Regions from separate parts of the Pueribacillus sp. YX66 genome, predicted to be linked through region 3. Evidence: riboswitches for the same ligand, from Rfam matches in the RefSeq annotation. Region 3 holds a riboswitch; each other region holds the start of a gene.
What was found. A riboswitch is a leader RNA that binds a small molecule or an ion and turns the genes downstream of it on or off. The one in region 3 is predicted to bind cyclic di-GMP.
Positions count from the first base shown of each region.

Region 1: it holds a riboswitch for cyclic di-GMP, as region 3 does, so the genes downstream of both, ABU914_RS02425 (prepilin peptidase) here and ABU914_RS06510 (EAL domain-containing protein) in region 3, are expected to answer to the same signal.
Region 2: it holds a riboswitch for cyclic di-GMP, as region 3 does, so the genes downstream of both, ABU914_RS11135 (chemotaxis protein CheA) here and ABU914_RS06510 (EAL domain-containing protein) in region 3, are expected to answer to the same signal.

Region 1 covers NZ_JBEUEL010000003.1:79,337-81,611, forward strand. Annotated here, with positions in the region: gene ABU914_RS02420 (glycine betaine ABC transporter substrate-binding protein) at 1-413, opposite strand, end outside; cyclic di-GMP riboswitch class II at 697-780, shown strand; gene ABU914_RS02425 (prepilin peptidase) at 1,064-1,822, shown strand.
Region 2 covers NZ_JBEUEL010000024.1:34,668-36,942, reverse strand. Annotated here, with positions in the region: gene ABU914_RS11140 (methyl-accepting chemotaxis protein) at 1-972, shown strand, start outside; cyclic di-GMP riboswitch class I at 1,100-1,186, shown strand; gene ABU914_RS11135 (chemotaxis protein CheA) at 1,364-2,275, shown strand, end outside.
Region 3 covers NZ_JBEUEL010000010.1:53,916-56,190, forward strand. Annotated here, with positions in the region: gene ABU914_RS06505 (ABC transporter ATP-binding protein) at 1-526, shown strand, start outside; cyclic di-GMP riboswitch class I at 632-718, shown strand; gene ABU914_RS06510 (EAL domain-containing protein) at 840-1,568, shown strand; gene ABU914_RS06515 (helix-turn-helix domain-containing protein) at 1,600-2,196, shown strand; gene ABU914_RS06520 (YeiH family protein) at 2,245-2,275, opposite strand, start outside.

The DNA of each region.
Region 1 (2,275 bases), on a different contig from region 3:
TCCGTAGAGTTAATATGGTCCATAAATTCTGGGACGGCTAATCCAACTGGCGCACCAGAATAAAGCGTTCCAATGATATCAAAGTCGCCTTCATACTTTTCTAAATAAGCTTTTTGTATGTTCGGAGACCAAATATCAATGTATACATCAATATCGCCTTCAGAGAGCGCTTCGTATAAAATACCAACCTCAGCTTCTTGAATGGTTGCATCGTATCCTTCACGTTCTAAAATTTCTTTTGAAAGATAGGCAGGAATAGTCGCATAATCGTATGGATCTAAGCCAATGATAATTTCTTTCCCAGAGGCATTATTTTTACTCTCATTTACAGTTCCATCATCATCGTTTGCTCCACAGCCGATGAGCATGAGTAAAATCGTGATACTTACTAAATAAAATGGTTTCAACTTCATAATAGGAAAAGAACCTCCACATTTTGTTATTGATCATAATAAAGGGATTTTTTATGATTGAACCAAGCTGATTTATAAAACACTCCTTCCATGCTTATCCAACAATTCTAACATATATATAAACGAATAGTTTAACAATTCAAAGAAACTAAGATAATTTACAAAAATGGTAATGAATCTTACAAAATTCCTAAAAGTGGACAATAAAACCGTAAAATTACTTAGAAATTATTGACAATGAATTTACCCACTGTTAATCTATACATGCATAGTAAAAAAGAATTAGGTTTAAGGAAACGATGAGATGCGACTTGTATTTGGGCACCTAAGTCGTATGGAGTAAATGGTGCAACCGGCCTTTACATCATGTTTGTATATGAACAAAAAATAGGTGAATTTCTAATCTCACGTTCATCGTTTCAATATCGAACTGACAAAACATTGAAAAAAAGAAACCAGGCTGAAAACACCATATAATTTTTCGAATATTCAGTTAAAGTGTGAAAAAATGTTCAATTGCTGCGACTTTAACTATAGAAAACTACGGTAGAAAGATATGTAATGAAGAAGGACGTCTCAATCGAATAGTTTTTAATCTCAGCGCTTTGGTGTTGAGACCCGATTCAATTTCATAGCAAAGGAAGACAGAGATGCTTGATATTATGTTATATAGCTATTTATTCATAGTTGGTCTTATCTTTGGTTCGTTTTACAATGTTGTTGGGATAAGAACAGCTGAGAAGCAGTCGATCGTGACACCGCGTTCACACTGTCCGAACTGCCAGCAACAGCTCGCGGCAATGGAATTGATCCCAGTCGTCTCGTATGTTTTGCAAAAAGGTCGATGTAAAAATTGCCAAAAATCGTTCTCTCCAAAATATCTATTGTTTGAGTTATTGACAGCATGTCTTTTTACGATCTCACCCATAGTGGTGGGATGGTCAAAAGAGTTGCTTATCGCACTTTTACTCATTTCACTTGTTATTATCGTATCCATTTCTGATTTACATAAAATGCTCATTCCGAACAAAGTGTTATTGTTATTCGGAATGACAACTTTCATTGTTCGCTTATTTATCCCGACGATACCGTGGTGGGATGCATATGTCGGAGCATTACTCGGTTTCGGACTGCTGTATCTCATTGCAGTCGTGAGTAAAGGCGGAATAGGTGGCGGTGATATTAAGTTGTTTGCCGTACTTGGATTGTTCGTTGGTGTGAAAGGCGTTTTGCTAACGTTATTTTTAGCTGCGTTTCTCGGTATGTTGTTTAGTCTTGTACTTATCATAATGCGAAAATTAAAACACAAACAGCCGATGCCGTTTGCCCCGTTTATTGGACTTGCTTCATTGATTAGTTATACGTATGGAGCACAGCTATGGGACTTGTATTTTCGTTTATTTGCATAAGTGGCTAGAAAGGTGAGGGGACGATGTGTTTTCATTTCGGAAACCCTTTAATGTTACAGCTTTTTGATTGATGATTTGCGGAAATTTTTAACGAAACATAAGATTACGTATAAATATAAGCATTTACAATTAGAAGGATTGAATTTTCAGAAAAAAATTCGTGGCGAAACTAAACGTTCTTTTAACAACACTAAAAGACATTCAAGACCATTGTTTTTGACTGTTTATTTTCACGTTCTCATGTTGGTATAAACAAATAAACTAATTACCTATGGAACCGTCGCCACTCCAAATCATTTATAACCCGGAAATCTTTAACACGTATGCAGATTTAAAGCAACAAGAACCTGTCATTTATGATGTTGAGCCTCCGCAGGTCATGGAGCGAAGTTAATAACGATTCATCATCGGCTGTTTCAATGTGCTAATTTACGTTAAACGAGCCTATTTTTT
Region 2 (2,275 bases), on a different contig from region 3:
AAGCTTGCGCAAGCGATGAATAATATGCAATCAGGAATGAAAGACACCATTTACAACGTTGCCAATGCATCGGAAAGAATTTCGAGTCAAAGTGAAGAATTTACTCAATCCGCAAATGAAGTACGCGAAGGGAGCGAACAAATCGCAGCGACGATGCAGGAGTTGACGACTGGGGCTGAATCGCAAGCAAATAGTGCTACGACATTAATGGAGATGATGGAAACATTTAACTCGAAAGTATTGAATGCGAATCGTGATGGAGAAGAAATTGCCGAAACATCAAGGCGAGTATTACAGATGTCTGCGGAAGGCAATACGCTAATGACTAAATCTGTTTCACAAATGGAGCACATTCATCAACAAGTAAGTGAAGCTGTTAATGACGTGAAAGGATTAGACGGACAAACACGAGAAATTTCACAGCTCGTTCAAGTCATTCAAGAAATTGCGTCACAAACAAATTTGCTTTCATTAAACGCAGCGATCGAAGCGGCTAGAGCGGGTGAACATGGCAAAGGCTTTGCTGTTGTTGCGGATGAAGTTCGTAAATTATCAGAGCAAGTTGCTGAATCTGTCGAACAAATTACGACGATTGTGAACGGGATTTTACAAGGTTCAGATAAAGTCGTAGCATCACTAGAATCAAGCTATGAAGAAGTCCAGCGTGGAACAGAACAAATTCAAGAGACGGGTAAAACATTCACGAATATTAATAAAGCAGTGACAAACGTCGTCGAACGGATTCAAAACATTTCTGCTAACTTATTAGATTTAACGAAAAATAGCGGAGACATGAATCGTTCGATTGAAGAAGTAGCTTCCGTCGCTGAGGAAACAGCAGCAGGTGTCGAAGAGACGGCAGCGGCATCTCAGCAATCGAGCAGTGCAATGGATGAAATCGCGAAAAACGCTGTCGATTTAGCTACACTCGCTGAGCAATTAAATACACAAGTTCAAAATTTCAAACTATAAAACAATAGTTTTTTTTTACTATATTATGAAATTTCTGTTGAAACTAGTAAATAAGTCCTTTATACTAGCTTTATATAAGGCTAATTTACTAATCACGAAAAGAAAATACTGTGATTTTTCATGCATATGGATGAAAGGGCAAACTATTCCGAAAGGATAGGACGCAAAGTCTAGAGTCTAATGTCTTAATGGCGATGATTGTCGGGCTACCAAACATATTATCCAGGGTTTGGATAATTTGGCTACTCTACATATGTAGGTAGCTTATTTTTATAGGTAGAGACAAACAAGTTCATAAGAGACGTCATGAAAAAGGATGAACAGTAGACGATCGATTAGTTAATAGGTTTTTTTGCAATTGTTATTAAACCATTGATTAGGAGTGGTAGTATTGCAAACGAATCAGTATATTGAAGTGTTTCTTGAAGAAAGTCGAGAACATTTACAAGCGATAAACGATCATCTGCTTAACTTTGAAAAAAATCCCGAAGACAAGTCGATTGTGAATGAAATGTTTCGCTCTGCCCACACTTTAAAAGGGATGGCGGCTACGATGGGTTTTGAAAGTATTTCAAATCTAACTCATAAAATGGAAAACGTGTTTGACCAGTTACGCGAAGGTGAAATTGAGATCATTGATGATGTAGAAGTGATTGATCTTCTATTAGAGGTGACTGAGGTCATTGAAGAAATGGTTGATCAAATTAGTCGGGGGGAAGACGGTAAAAAGGATGTCTCCCACTTAATCACCCGTCTTGAACAAATTAGCGAAATTCGTGCGAATCAACCTAAAAAAACCATTGGTGATGGACATACAACAGTAATGGACCTTGATGAATATCAAAGTACGATTGTGTCGCTTTCAAGTGAACAAGGATATCGTGCTTATCATGTCACTGTCAAGCTAAGTGAGACATGTGTGTTAAAGTTTGCGCGCGTCTACATGGTTTTTGATGCTTTAGAAGATATGGGAGAAGTCATTAAATCAATCCCTCCTGTTGAAGATCTTGAAGAGGAACGATTTGAGTGGGATTTTTCTGTTGCGTACATATCAAAAGAGCAGGATGAAGTGATTGAGGAGCGATTATTAAAAGTCGCTGAAGTCGAAACGGTGCAAATTACCGCATTAACAGTTGAAAATGCAAAAAATACGATTAAACCCGAACAGAAAGGAAAAGCAGATGTATCTGCAACTCGAAAATCGAATGCCTTTTCGAATACGCTCAGAGTAAACAGCGAGCGTGTTGATCGGCTGATGAATCTATTTGAAGAACTCGTCATCGATCGAGGCCGCCTAGAAGAT
Region 3 (2,275 bases):
TACGATCAATGGTGAGCAAGTCACACGACACATTTGCCAAAGTGTATCATATTTGTCCGAACTTGACGCCTATTATCCGTTTTATACAGTAAAAGAGCATGTATTATTTTATGAAAGTCAGTTTTATGATTTTAATAAAGAAAAAGCTGATGAAATTTTAGCGTTTATGAATGTCGATCAAAATGTTAAAGTAAAACATCTTTCTAAAGGAAATCGGGGACGTGTAAAAATCGCTTTAGCTCTTGCTAGGAAAGTCCCGCTTATTTTAATGGATGAACCTTTTTCGGGTCTCGATCCGATGGCGAGAGAGGCTATAGTTAAGGGATTGCTTTCTTTTGTTGATTTAGAAACACAAACGATCATTATGACGACACATGAAATTAAAGAAATTGAGTCGATTCTTGATGTTGTCGTCCTTATTAAAGACGGAAATATTTTAAAAATACAAGATGTTGAAGAGATTAAGTTTGAACATAATATGGGCATTGTTGAATGGATGAAAGAAATGTATGGAACATTTGCGTGAAACACCTATTTTTGCTGATTTTTGCCGAATTTTGTTGAATTCAGAAAACAGGTTTTATATAATGCTATATAGTTAAAGTAAAAACTTCAAGTTAACCCCAAACATTGAAGAAAAAGGCAAACTATTCCGAAAGGATAGGACGCAAAGCCATGGGTCTAACGTCTTATGAGCGATGATCGCCAGGCTACCAAGTAATGTTTGAAACAATTATTTGGCTATTCTATTTTAATAGAATAGCCGTTTTTTTTTAACAATTTGAAATGTGTATAGCGGTAGCCTCACTAACTTAACTTGCAGGGGGCAAAGGAAGTTTATGCTAACGAAAAAGGATATCCATCACGTATTTCAACCAGTGATTTGCTCTCAAACGAAAAAAACGATCGGTTATGAAGCGTTGCTTCGACATGCCCGAACCTCAAATCCTGTAGCGTTATTTCAAACGGCACGTGAACAAGGATGGCATTCGAAACTCGATATGTTATCGATCGAAAAAGTGATTGAGACCTTTCGCTTCCATCATGTTGAAACATTGTTTATTAACATCTTTCCAACAACGTTACTGACACAAGATTTCCCTACTTTTTTAGAGAAGGTCATATCGGAAAACTCGTTTAATTCAAATCAAATTGTTTTTGAATTAAACGAAACAGCAGAAGAAAAACATGTATGGGGTAATCCCAATTTAAAAGATATCGTCAGTCTAATACGTAAAAAAGGCTTTCATATTGCAATTGATGATGTCGGTGTCGGTGCAGCTTCACTTAAGCAAGTGATAGAATATAACCCGGATATTATTAAGCTTGATCGATATTTCTCAAATCAGTTAGCTGTTTCAGATGACAAGCAGGCTGTGTTAGCATTTTTTGTTGACTATTGCCGTAAGAAAAATAAAAAGCTTGTTTTAGAAGGTATTGAAAACTTGGAAGACTTTGAAAGCGCAAAATCATTAGATGTTCCATATTTACAAGGCTATTACATCGGAAAGCCTAGTCGATACGTACAAAATGGGCACAATCGGGAATATGCAACATTGTATATATAAAGAAAATTGTAGTGGGGGATTTGGTAGTCAAATGAAAACAGAAACAATGTGGGAAGAAGATGAGATTACAATTTTAGAAGAAAGTGCAGGTTTTCAATCGATTGAAAGTATCGCACGCAAATTAAATCGAACGCCCAATGCAGTTAGAAGCAAGTTAAACCGTCTTGGAATAACGAGCATTCGAGAATTAGACGGAAGTATGAGTTTAATGCAATTAGCACAAGCTCTTGGAGTCAGTCGTTCGGTTGTCGAGAGATGGATTGAAGAAAAAAACTTACCTGCAATGAAAAAGAATTATTACTATTACAAGAGAAATAAAGTAAAACATTATTCCATTTATCCGGATGAATTTTGGGAATGGGCGGAAAATCATAAAGATGAAATTAATTTTGCGAAAATTAAACGACATACCATTCTTCCAGAGCCTGATTGGTTTGAAGAAGAACGAATAAAAGATTTGTCGAAGCCGAAAAATGCAAATAAAAATTGGACACCGTCAGAAGATGAACAATTGCTCTTTTTGTATAAAGCGGGGAGAAGCTACTCCTATATTGCTAACCACTTTGGAAGAAGTGTCCGCTCTGTTCAAGCTCGCATCGGTCGGTTAAGAAAAAATAAAAGCTTGTAGAGAACGAGTCAACACCACCTCTACAAGCTTTTTGTAATTCAAAATTTTTCATACAAGTACATAAGCTATAACGGATACA